DNA from 3 places in the Adlercreutzia muris genome. Region 2 is predicted to be linked to each of the others. Evidence: predicted binding sites of a transcription regulator. Region 2 holds the regulator's gene; each other region holds the start of a gene.

Region 1 (4,152 bases), on a different contig from region 2:
AACTTGATCTGCTTCTTCTTCATAAACGATGCTCCAATCTGTTTCCCCGCCCCAGGGCGAGGGCCGCAATGCTGCCGGGCAACGGAAGCGCGGTCGGCCACCTACCAGTACCCCTTCGAGTGCTTCCGCTTGCGCTCGGGCTTGGGGGGCCGGAAATCGAGCGCCAGCTGGCCGTCGGTGATCTTCTCCTGCTTCTCCGCCGGGGCTGCGGCCTTGCGCTCCACCTTCTCGATGGTCCAGGACACCGCGCCGGCCCCGAACAGCTCCAGCATCTTCAGCCGCGCGTCGTGGGCGTTGGCCTTGGTGCCGGCCCGCGCCTCGCTTTGGAATTCGAAGAGGCCGCGCTCGCGGTCGTGGGATCCCTTGGGTGACTGGTAGTGGGCAACATAGGTCTGCATAAACGGGCGGTCCTTCCGTCTCTGTGGTTCAGGGGCCATTCTAGCACGACGGAGGCCCCGCCTTGAAAGCCAAACAGGCCACCGCTGGAAAACCAACGATGGCCTGCTCATTGTTATGGAGCCGGTGACAGGAATCGAACCCGCAACCCACTGATTACAAATCAGTTGCTCTACCGTTGAGCCACACCGGCGCCGTGCATGCGGCACCTCTCCCTCCCCGAAGATGACGCCGCATCCGCTTATTGTACGACAACGCTCCGATTTAGGGAAGTTGCAACCGCAGATTCCCTACTCCTTGGCGCCCCACTGCTCGTAGTAGGCGTCGATGGCGGCCGCGATATCGTCGTCGATCACGATGCGCCCGGCCACCTCGTGGTTGTGCAGGCACTCCTTCACCTCGGCCATGGACACGATGGAAGCCACCGGGAAGCCGTACTTCGCCTCGATCTCCTTCTGGGCCGTGGTCACGCCGCCCTTCCCCACTTCCATGCGGTTCAGAGACACGATGAGCCCGCGCACGTCCACGTCGGCGGCGGCCTTCAGGATGGGATAGGTCTCATCGATGGACTTGCCCGAGGTGGTCACGTCCTCCACCATGATGACGCGATCGCCATCGGCGAGCTCGGCGCCGAGCAGGTTGCCCGCATCGGCCCCGTGGTCCTTCACTTCCTTGCGGTTGCAGCAGTACTTCACTTCCTTGCCGTAGAGCTCCTGCAACGCCATGGCGGTGACCACGGCCAGGGGGATGCCCTTGTAGGCCGGCCCGAACACCACGTCGAAGTCGAGCCCGAAGTTGTCGTTGATGGCCTGGGCGTAGTACAGGCCCAGACGGTGCAGCTGCTCGCCAGTCACATAGGCGCCCGCGTTCATGAAGAACGGCGACTTGCGCCCACTCTTCAACGTGAAGTCGCCGAACTTCAGCACGTCGCTTTCCACCATGAACTCGATGAACTCGCGCTTGTAAGCCTCCATGGCCATCCTTTCGCTCCAGGGACCCTCTCATTTTCCATGGACACCATGATACCCGATTCAGCAGAGGGTGCGACCGCGCGGCGACAGGTTAGCGGTTAGTTGACACCCGAACATATATTCGGTTATTATAGCGTACATCCATTCGGGCGAACAGGTGTGCTTGTTTAGAAGCGTTCTCAGGGAAGGAGGCCGGGCCGTGAACGTTATCGAGAAGCTGGAAGTGCTGGCCGATGCGGCGAAGTACGATGTGGCCTGCACTTCCTCCGGCGTGCAGCGTTCGGGGAAGAAAGGGCAGCTGGGCGCGGCGCACCAGGCGGGCTGCTGCCATTCCTTCACGCCCGACGGGCGCTGCGTCACGCTGCTGAAGGTGCTCATGACCAACGCTTGTGTCTACGACTGCGCCTACTGCGTGAACCGTGCCAGCAACGCCATGGTCCCGCGCACGGCCTTCACCCCGCGGGAACTGGCCGACCTTACCATCGGGTTCTACCGCCGCAACTACATCGAGGGGCTCTTCCTGTCGTCGGGGGTGGCCGGCTGCCCCGACCGCACTACCGAGCTCATGGTGCAGGCCCTGCGCATCCTGCGGGAAGAATACGGCTTTCGCGGCTACATCCACACCAAGACCATCCCCGGCACGTCCCTGGAACTCATCGACGAGCTGGGCCGCCTGTCCGACCGCCTCTCGGTGAACCTGGAACTGCCGAGCAAGCAGAGCCTGGGGCTTCTGGCCCCCAACAAGTCGCGCCACTCCATCCTAACCCCCATGCGCCACATCTTCGAGTCGGTGGCCGAAGACAAGGAATCCCGCGCCCTCGCCCAGCGCCGCACCACGGTGTACCGGGAGAAGAGAATGGCCCGCAAGACGCGGGCCTTCGCCCCGGCGGGCCAGTCCACCCAGATGATCATCGGCGCCACCCCGGAAAGCGACTACCAGATCCTGAACCTGTCGGCGGCGCTCTACACCCAGCTGTCCTTGAAGCGCGTGTTCTTCAGCGCCTATCTGCCCGTGGTGGCCGACCCGCTCCTGCCCGCCACCGATGCCGTGCAGCTGAACCGCGAGCACCGCCTGTACCAGGCCGATTGGCTTCTGCGCTACTACGGTTTCAACGTGAGCGAGATCATCGACGAGGAGAACCCCTTCCTCGCCCCCGATGTGGATCCGAAGGCCAACTGGGCCTTAAACCACCTGGATTTCTTCCCCGTGGAGGTGAACACCGCACCCCTCGAGGCGCTGCTGCGCGTGCCCGGCATCGGCGTGCGCGGGGCGCGGCTCATCCTGCGGGCCCGGCGCCAATCCACCCTGGGCGAGGCGGAGCTGCGCCGCCTCGGCATCGCCTACAAGCGCGCCCGCTACTTCATCACCATGAACGGCGCCTACGGAGGCTCCGGCATCGACTTCTCCCGCGATGCGCTGCACGCGCGCCTCTCCGCCCCCATCGAGGGCGGCCGCCACGGACGGCGGGCCAACCGGGCCGTGCAGGGCCAGATGAGCCTCTTCGAGGCGGTGGACGCGCCGCCGGTGCTCCCCGAGGCGAGCCCCGCCAACCGCGCCGCCCTCGATGTCGCCTTCGAGGCCCAGCGCCGCGCCCTGGCCCAGGGGGCGCTGGCCCGAGCGATGGCCGACGGCGCTGGGGGCGAGCGGCGGACGACCCTCGACGCAGAAGCGCCCCGCACCAGAGATGAAAGCCCGCTGCACGAGAACGCCCCGCACGATGACGATGCCCGCGAGCCACTGCTCTCCGTAGCCTAGGAGAGCGTCGTGCACCGCGCAAACGCTACCGCGCCCGCAAGCCCCGCCCTGGTCGGCGCATATCCGGCCGGAGCGGACGCGTCCCCCTCCGCGGCAGGCAGCCCCCACCACCTTCCCCTCGCAGCCGTCCCATCAGCCGCCCCTGACGACATCTACGACGAGGTAGCCTACGCCTACGACGGCACCTTGGAAGGACTGCTCTCGGCCATCTTCGCCGCCTACGAGCGCCATGAGAACCCGACCGACGTAGTGCCCGAAAGTCGGCTGCAGCCCCGCCTGGGCCAGCGGGTAGCGGCCATCCCCACGAACATGAGCCATGCGGCCCGGGTGCTGCGCGGCGTGAAGCGAGCCTGCGGCTGGCGGGCGGCCCATGCCGTGAAGCAGGCCAGCTGCTCCGACGAGCCCGATGCGGGCACGGCTGCCTACCGCTTCGTGCGCTACGCCATGGACGAGCAGAAGCACCGCAACTGCGAGCGCTGCCGCAAGCGATCGTCCTGCCCTGGGCGCAGCGGTGCGGGCCTCTGCCCCAAGATGCGGGGCCGCGCCCTCTCAGACATCACCCATCCGGCCGTGGAACGGCTCTTCCGCATCTCCCGCTCCATCAGTCAGGAATGCGAGCACCTGCGCCAGTTCGTCCGTTTCCAACACCTGCAGGGCGAGAGCGTGGGCGACGACACCGGCACCGAAGTGTGGTTCGCCCGGGTGAACCCCAAAGCCTCGGTGGTACCACTGGTCATGGACCACTTCGTGGAGCGGCTCGGCGTGCAGCCCTTCATCATCTACGACGAGGTGCACGAGTTGGCCGGCGTCTACGACGGAGGCGACTGGCACCTCGTGGCCACCGCCGGCCAAGGCGATCTCGCCCGGGCCCTCCCCGATCCCACGGCCGACGAGGCCCTCTTCAGCGAGGCCTGGCGCACCTTCTACCGTTCGGTATCGGTGGATGCCCGCTACCATCCCGAGCTGCGCCGACAGTTCATGCCCAAGCGCTTCTGGAAGAACCTCACCGAGCTTCAGGAGAGCCCCGCT
Region 2 (4,152 bases):
CCCGACAAGGCTCAGTACGAGCAGGATTGCATTACGCATATGGCAGGGTTCAAGGTCAATATTTCGGATGTCTACAACGTTGATTTCTGCGACGTGTACGACCTTATAAACGAAATGAAGATCACCAATTTTGCAATGCTCATGTCCTTCCTGGTAGAATTCAAGCCTGAGTATGTTCCCTATGTCTCAAGCCATGTGAATCTGGTCAAGACGTACATAATGGAACTTAATCGCTGCTGCCTCTAGCATAAATCAGGGTTATTGGACATAAGTTTTCTTATCAGCCTTTTACCGATGGAATAGGCCGCTTGCCGCGAATAACCTAATTCCATATTATCAGCCTTTCAGAGAGAATGAGGGATTGACGGGTGGAAGATCGTTGCGGCTTTTAGCCCCAGGCGTTGCCGCCGTCCTCAGAGGGGCTCGTCGGCGACAGGCTGCTCGCGGCGTCGCCGAGGATGGCGCTGTAGTCGCCGGTCTGCATGGCCTCCATGAGTACGGGCAGCATCATGGCGACGCTGACGCCGTTGAGTATGAGGGCCACCGCGCCGATGCCGATGCCCATGAGAGCGGTTTGCCTGAGCGCTCGGGCATAGGGCTGCTTGGCTGGTGCCACGTCATCGAGGACACTGCGAATTTTGACGAAGGCGATGATGGCGCAAACGAGCGCCACGGTGCTCAGGGCGACGCCCCCGATAATGAAGGATATGGGACCGGCTATCGTGGCCACGGTAGCGAGGGTTCGCGCCGACTTGAGTTCGTAGTCGGCCACGGCGGCTTGGGCGCTTTCCCCAGATTCTATGGTCTGGGGGTCAACGGAGGGCAGAATGGGCCGCTGCCCCTGGGTCGACGGGTCGTCTGAGCGTGAGGGCTCCGGCCTTTGCGGCGATTCGCTGGGTGCCGAGGTATCCTCGGGCTTCTGGGGGAATTGATCCATAGGGCCTCGATTCTAGCTGATGCCGCTGCTGCCGAAGCCCTGGGCTCCGCGCACGCTGGCCGGAAGCTGATCTGTGTTATGTAAAGTAACCGAAGGGGTGGCTACGATCATCATCTGCGCGATGCGATCGCCCTTCTCGAAGGAAAACGGCTCCTGGGGATCGAGATTGACGAGTACAACCATGATCTCGCCTCGGTAGCCGCTATCCACCAGTCCCGGCCCGTTCACGACGGAGACGCCATGGCGGGATGCAAGACCGCTGCGCGGAATAACGAGCCCGGCGTACCCGTCGGGAATGGCCATGGCGAAGCCGCACGGCACCGTCATGCGCTCGAAAGGATTCAATGTGCCGGCTACGGCGGCCCGGAGGTCAAGTCCCGCATCTCCAGGATGGGCGTACTGGGGCGCAGGCAGCTCCTCATCGAGAACAGTGATGCTCACATCCATAGCGCACCCCCCCTATCCGAGCTCTCCCAGGGCCGAGGAGAACTCCTCCACGCTCTGGAAATCCTTGTATACGCTGGCAAAGCGAATGTAGGCCACATCATCGAGCTTCGCCAGTCGCGCGAGGGCCATATCGCCGAGATCCTTCGACTTGATTTCCGTGCGCTGGGTGGAGCGCAGCTCCGACTCGATGCTCGCGATGAGGTGGTCGATCTTCTCCGGAGTGATGGGTCGCTTGGCGCAGGCGATGAGCAGGCCGCGCATGAGCTTCTCTCGATTGAACACCTCGGATGAGCCGTCGGCCTTGATGACGAGGATGGGGTTTTCGGCCAACCGCTCGTAGGTGGTGAAGCGAGTGCCGCATTCCAGGCATTCGCGGCGTCGGCGAATAGATGCCCCCTCGTCGGCAGAGCGGGAATCGACGACTTTCGATTCGGGATATCCGCAGGAAGGACAGCGCATGGGTTCTCCTAACAATGAGTTGGTTACCCATGATACCCCAAGCACCGCCTGCTTCCAGCATCTTCAAGACTTTGCTACCATCGTGATACGTCGGCGGCTTTCCGAGTTCTGCGCTCAACAGCGGCACCTCTCTGAACATCCGCTCGTCGGCGCGAGCGTGGTTCGCAGGGGTGCTTTCCTCAGGCAAAGAGCATAACGAAGGAGACGACGGTACCGAGGGCGAAGGCGATGGGAAATTCAAATCGGCTCATTTTTTCTCTCCTGACCTCTTGCGTAGAACCTTTGTTCGCAGTTATAATAGAACGAACAAAGGTTCATGTCAACAGATTTTTCAAACAAATGTACGCCTTATAGAAAGGATGCAGCATGACCCAGAAAGTAACCAGGCGGCAACAGGCGGTTCTTGACTGCATCGAGGCGTGCATACGGGAGAAGGGCTATGGCCCTACGGTGAGGGAAGTATGCCAGACCCTCGGCCTGTCCTCCCCTTCCACCGTTCACGTGCACCTGAAAGCCCTGGAAGATAAGGGCTATATCAAGCGGGATCCGCTCAAGTCCCGCTCCATCGCCCTCACTTATCCGATCGACGACATGCCCTCTCCTGCCGTCAGCGTGGCGGGTAGCTACAGCAATCTCGTCAACGTACCCCTGGTGGGCGATGTAGCAGCCGGCTGCCCCATTTTGGCCCAGGAGAACATCACCGACACCATCACACTGCCCACGGACATCGTGGGTGACGCCGCATCCTTCATGCTGTCCGTGCGGGGCGAGTCCATGGTAGAGATCGGCATTAACGACGGCGATTACGTCGTGGTCAAGGAGCAGTCCGTGGCGAACAACGGCGATATCGTCGTGGCCATTGTGGACGACGGGGCTACGGTGAAGCGCTTCTACAAGGAGGCCGACCACATCCGTCTTCAGCCTGAGAACTCCTCTATGGAGCCCATTATCGTGAGCGATTGCTCTATCGCGGGCAAGGTAGTGGCCGTGTTCCGCCGTCTCTAGAGGCAGTGCCGAGCGGTTTCGCGCTCAACAGAATCGATAGCATGCAGCGAGGGCCATGGACGTGATTCCATGGCCCTCTCGCAAAAGGGGTGCTTCGCAGGCGGTGACGCTCCAAGCCCGGTTTCAGCCAGTCGCTATGCGGAAAACCCCCGAAAAGCGGCAGCGAAGGCCGGGGCGGCGAGCATTTGGATATGGGTGCCGTCGGCCTCGTGAGACTCCGATATGATGTGGCACCGCTCGTGGGCAAGCGATACCAAGTCGCCGCGCTGGTAGGGAATCACCACATCGAGCTTGGCATCGGCGGCCGAGGCGGCCGTGGCCAGGGCGGTCACGAGGCCGTCGATGCCCTCGCCGGTGCGAGCCGAGACGAACTGAGCGTGGGGGAAGCGACGGCGCAGCCCGGCCAAGGTCTCCGCATCGAGCAGGTCGCATTTGTTGAACACCTCGATGGCGGCAATGGACTCGGCGCCGATCTGATCGAGCACCTCGCAGACGGCATCGATCTGCCCCTCGAACTCCGGAGAGGAGGCATCAATCACATGGAGGATCAGATCGGCACCGGTGATCTCATCGAGCGTCGATCTGAAGGCCTCCACCAGGGTGGTGGGCAGCTTCTGGATGAAGCCGACGGTGTCGGTAACGGTAACCTCGCGACCCTCGGGCAGGGCGAACTTGCGGGTCGTGGAATCCAAGGTGGCGAAGAGCTTGTCGTAGCTGAGCACGGCGGCGCCGGTGAGCCGGTTGATGAGAGAGCTCTTCCCCGCGTTGGTGTAGCCGGCCAGGGACACCTTGAACATGCCGCTGCCGTAGCGGTTCTCTCGCTGCAGCGAGCGCACCTCGGAAAGATGGGCCAGTTCGCGGCGGATGGAGGTGATGCGCTTGCGCACCATGCGGCGATCCACTTCCAGCTGGCTCTCGCCCTCGCCGAAGCGGGATCCCACGCCGCCGCCCATGCGGTTCGAGGCCAGGTGCGCCCACATGCCGCGTAGGCGCGGATAGAGGTACTGGTTCTGGGCGAGCCGCACCTGGAGGCGACCTTCCTTGGAGGTGGCGTGCAGGGCGAAGATGTCCAAAATGAGGGCCGTGCGATCGATGACCTTCACTGACTTGTCCATGATCTTCTCGAGGTTCGCCTGCTGGGAGGGGGTCAGCTCATCGTCGAAGATGACGAGATCCGCCTCGCAGCTTCGGGCGAGATCGGCGATTTCAACGGCCTTGCCCGAGCCTACGAAGGTGCGGGGGTTCGGGGCATCGAGGCGCTGGGTGGTGGAGGCCACCACGTCGGCTCCGGCGGTGTCGGCCAA
Region 3 (4,152 bases), on a different contig from region 2:
CTCAATGCCGTGCTCGCTGTTGTAGGCCATCTGGATCTCGCGGCGCCGGCGCGTCTCGTCGATGGCGCGGCGCATGGAGTCGGTGATGCGGTCGGCGTACATGATGACCTGGCCCGACACGTTGCGGGCCGCGCGCCCGATGGTCTGAATGAGCGAGCGGTGGTTGCGCAGGAAGCCCTCTTTATCGGCATCCAGGATGGCCACGAGCGATACCTCGGGAAGATCCAGGCCCTCGCGCAGCAGGTTGATGCCCACAAGCACGTCGAACTCGCCCCGGCGCAGATCGCGCAAAATCTCGGTGCGCTCCAGGGTGGCGATGTCCGAGTGCATGTAGCGGGACTTCACCCCCTGGTCGAGCAGGTGGTCGGTGAGGTCCTCGGCCATCTTCTTCGTGAGCGTGGTGATGAGCACGCGCTCGCCCCGGGCGGCCCGGTCCTTGGCCTCGTCGATGATGTCGTCTATCTGGCTCGCACTCGTGCGCACGACGATCTCGGGATCCAGCAGGCCCGTGGGGCGAATGACCTGCTCCACCTGGGCCAGGCTCACCTTCTCCTCGTAGTCGCCCGGCGTGGCCGACACGTAGACGAACTGGGGGATGCGCTCCTCGAACTCATCGAAGCGCAAGGGGCGGTTGTCCAGGCAGCTGGGCAGGCGGAAGCCGTGCTCGGCCAGGGTGATCTTGCGGGAGCGGTCGCCCTCGTGCATGCCGCGGATCTGCGGCACCGTGACGTGGGACTCATCGATGATGCAGAGGAAGTCCTTCGGGAAGTAGTCGATGAGCGTGTAGGGGGGCTCGCCCGGCGCCCGTCCGTCCAGATGGCGCGAGTAGTTCTCGATGCCCGAGCAGAAACCCATGGTCTCCAGCATCTCCAAGTCGTAGTTCACGCGCATCTCCAGGCGCTGGGCCTCCAAGAGCTTGCCCTCCTCCTTGAACTGCATGAGGCGCTCGCGCAGCTCGTCTTGGATAGTGACCAGGGCCTTGTCCATCTTCGGCCGCGCCGTCACGTAATGGGACGCCGGCCAGATGGGCAGCGCCTCGTAGCTGCTTAGCACCTCGCCGGTGACCTGGTCGATCTCGTCGATGGACTCGATCTCATCGCCCCAGAACTCGATGCGGATGGGGTGGTCGGCGTAGGGCGGGAACACGTCGAGCGCATCGCCCCGCACACGGAAGGTGCCGCGCTTCTGCTCGTAGTCGTTGCGGTCGTACTGGATATCGATGAGCTCGTGGATGACCTGGTCGCGATCCATCTCCTTCTCTTTGTCGACGAACACGGCCATGCCGGCATAGTCCATGGGGCTGCCGATGCCGTAGATGCACGACACCGACGCCACCACGATCACGTCGCGACGCGACAGCAGGGCCGAGGTGGCCGCATGGCGCAGCTTCTCCACCTCCTCGTTGATGGAGGCGTCCTTTTCGATGAACGTGTCGGACGCGGGCACATAGGCTTCGGGCTGGTAGTAGTCGTAGTAGCTGACGAAGTACACCACGGCGTTGTCAGGGAAGAATTCCTTCAGCTCGGCGGCCAGCTGGGCCGCGAGGGTCTTGTTCGGCGCCATGACGAGCGTGGGCTTCTGCACCGCCTCGATGGTCTTGGCCATGGTGAAGGTCTTGCCGGAGCCGGTCACGCCCAGAAGCGTCTGGTAGCGCAGCCCCTCCTCGATGCCCTTTGCGAGCGCTGAAATGGCCTCGGGCTGATCGCCCGACGGTTCGAAGGGCGAAACCACCTTGAACGGCGTGCCCGCCAGGCGCACCTCGGGAAGCTTGCCGGCCATCTCGATGCCCTCGATATTGGAAAGATGAGTGGACACGGGCCCCCTCCTCTCAATGAGAATCAATGTAAGGGGAACAGTTTAGCACCTTCCCAAAGAAATGAACAGATGTTCGTAACTATTACCTGCGTCTCTTCATTCATGACCGTCTTTCTTCCCCTACAAGAGCCAGCGCCCCAACTTGCCAAGATGCTCAACCTCGCCAATCTATTCTCCCATGGCCTTCGCGCCGCGTCCACCGTTCGCTCCCAGTCGGCGCGGGAACCCCGGCTCGGACGGTGCTATACTCAGCAATCGCCGTTGAGACACCGGATGGGAAGACAAGGAGGCCCTTGTGGCAAATCTGAGGAATGTGGTGCCTGGCATCGGGGTGTGTGCGGCCATCGCTGTGCCCTGCTGGTTTCTTGGCGAGGCGCTGCCGGTCGTCGGCGGCCCGGTATTCGCCATCCTGGCAGGCATGGCCATCGCCCTTGTTTGGAAGCAGCCGGCGCGGGGCACCGTTCAGGACGGCATCGCGTTCACGGCCAAGAAGGTGCTGCAGTACGCCGTCATCCTGCTCGGTTTCGGGCTGAACCTGGCCCAGATCGCCGCCGTGGGCGCCGAGAGCCTGCCCATCATCTGCTCCACCATCGCCACGGCCCTCATCGCGGGCTACCTCCTGTACCGCGTGCTGCACCTCGATAGCGCCATCGCCACGCTCATCGCCGTGGGCTCCTCCATCTGCGGCGGAAGCGCCATCGCGGCCACGGCTCCGGTCATCAAGGCGAAAGACGAGCAGGTGGCCCAGGCCATCTCGGTCATCTTCCTGTTCAACGTCATCGCGGCGCTCATCTTCCCCACCTTGGGAAGCGCGCTCGGCATGTCCAACGAGGGCTTCGGCCTGTTCGCCGGCACCGCCGTGAACGACACCTCGTCGGTCACCGCCGCCGCAGCCGCCTGGGACGGCATGCACCCCGGCGCCAACGCGCTCGACGACGCCACCATCGTGAAGCTCACGCGCACGCTCGCCATCATCCCCATCACGCTCGTGCTGGCCATCACAGTGGCGCGCAAGGAGAACGCGGCAGGCGTCGGCGCGGCTGCAGGCGTTGACGGCACTGACGGCACGGCAGCGAGCGACCCTGCTGCCAACGCCGAGATCGCCACGGCGGCTCCCGCCGCCACGAAGCCCCTCAGCGGCTTCTCGCTGAAGCGCGCCCTTCCCACCTTCATCCTGCTCTTTTTGGCAGCCTCGGTCATCACCACGGTTGCCGTGGCCGCTGGCGCCGACGTGGCGGTCTTCGCACCCTTGAAGACCTTGAGTCGGTTCTTCATCGTCATGGCCATGGCTGCCATCGGGCTGAACACCGACCTCGTGAAGCTCGTGAAATCCGGCGCCAAGCCCATCCTCATGGGTCTCATCTGCTGGATCTGCATCGCCGCCGCCAGCCTCGCCATGCAGCACACGCTCGGACTGTGGTAGCAAAAGAGGCCGTCTCCACGAGACGGCCTCCGAGACGTCGATCTGCAATCGGCTCTATCCGAGCCAGATTTCCTTCTTATACTCGTTCCACCAGGCGAGCACCTCGTTGCGGAGCTCTTCGGGGGTGCCGTCGTTGTTGAATACCACGTCGGCCGCCTCGATGCGGTCGGCGTCGGTAATCTGGCGGGCGATGCGGGCCCGCACGTCCTCCTCGGAAAAGCCCGAGGCCACGGCGCGCTCGATGCGCACCTCCAGCGGCGCGAGCACGGCGATGACCACATCGGCCCCGTAGGCCAGCGACTGCTGGCGGTTGCGGAACACCGAGTACTCCACCACCACAGCCGGCTTTCCCTCGTGCTCGAACTCGTCGATGAGGTCGGTGTAGCGCTCCTCGATGCGCGGCATGGTGATGCAGTTCAGCTTGCGCGTGGCCGCCGGGCTCGCGAAGGCCACCGCGGCCAGCTCCGCGCGCACCACTTCCCCGCCCTCGTCGAAGACGCCGTCGCCGAAGGCGCCGCGCAGATCGTCCTTTACCGTGCCCCACGTAAGCACCTCGTGGCCCACCTGATCGAGATCGATCCAGGCCAGACCCTCATCGGTCAGCGCCTTGCGGGCCGTGGACTTGCCGGCGCCCATGCCGCCGATGAGAAACAGCTTCTTCATGCAGTACCTCCTCCGAAACCGCGCCCCTTCGCGCGATCCTGCGCAGACATTTCAACGGCTCCATGATACACGAGAAGGCCGCTCCGAAGAGCGGCCTTCTGAAAGTCACCGATCGAATACAGCGGCTATGGGCATCCGAGGTTGCTTACTCTTCGACGGTCTCCACAGCCTCAACCTCGGCCTCGGCAGGAGCCTCGTCGGCCTTCTTGCGGCGGGCCGGCTTCTCCTCGGCCTGCACGGACTCGTCCACG

Evidence for each region. Region 2 encodes LexA, which represses DNA repair genes until DNA is damaged. Its sites were predicted from a motif close to CNAACANNTGTTNG; they were not measured.
Region 1: a site for LexA is predicted at 1,478-1,491, ahead of AAK988_RS06130 (putative DNA modification/repair radical SAM protein). Genes of this name have one in related genera too.
Region 3: a site for LexA is predicted at 1,878-1,891, ahead of uvrB (excinuclease ABC subunit UvrB). Genes of this name have one in related genera too.

Annotation. Positions count from the first base shown of each region.
Region 1 is NZ_JBCLQK010000005.1:60,638-64,789, reverse strand. Features, by position in the region: gene AAK988_RS06150 (M42 family metallopeptidase) at 1-23, opposite strand, end outside; gene AAK988_RS06145 (hypothetical protein) at 102-398, opposite strand; tRNA gene AAK988_RS06140 (tRNA-Thr) at 515-589, opposite strand; gene pyrE (orotate phosphoribosyltransferase) at 687-1,370, opposite strand; gene AAK988_RS06130 (putative DNA modification/repair radical SAM protein) at 1,567-3,123, shown strand; gene AAK988_RS06125 (TIGR03915 family putative DNA repair protein) at 3,133-4,152, shown strand, end outside.
Region 2 is NZ_JBCLQK010000017.1:454-4,605, forward strand. Features, by position in the region: gene AAK988_RS10975 (Rep family protein) at 1-246, shown strand, start outside; gene AAK988_RS10980 (hypothetical protein) at 389-937, opposite strand; gene dut (dUTP diphosphatase) at 950-1,384, opposite strand; gene nrdR (transcriptional regulator NrdR) at 1,397-1,843, opposite strand; gene lexA (transcriptional repressor LexA) at 2,210-2,848, shown strand; gene hflX (GTPase HflX) at 2,983-4,152, opposite strand, start outside.
Region 3 is NZ_JBCLQK010000001.1:47,817-51,968, forward strand. Features, by position in the region: gene uvrB (excinuclease ABC subunit UvrB) at 1-1,779, opposite strand, end outside; gene AAK988_RS00175 (YeiH family protein) at 2,111-3,238, shown strand; gene coaE (dephospho-CoA kinase) at 3,293-3,901, opposite strand; gene rpsA (30S ribosomal protein S1) at 4,047-4,152, opposite strand, start outside.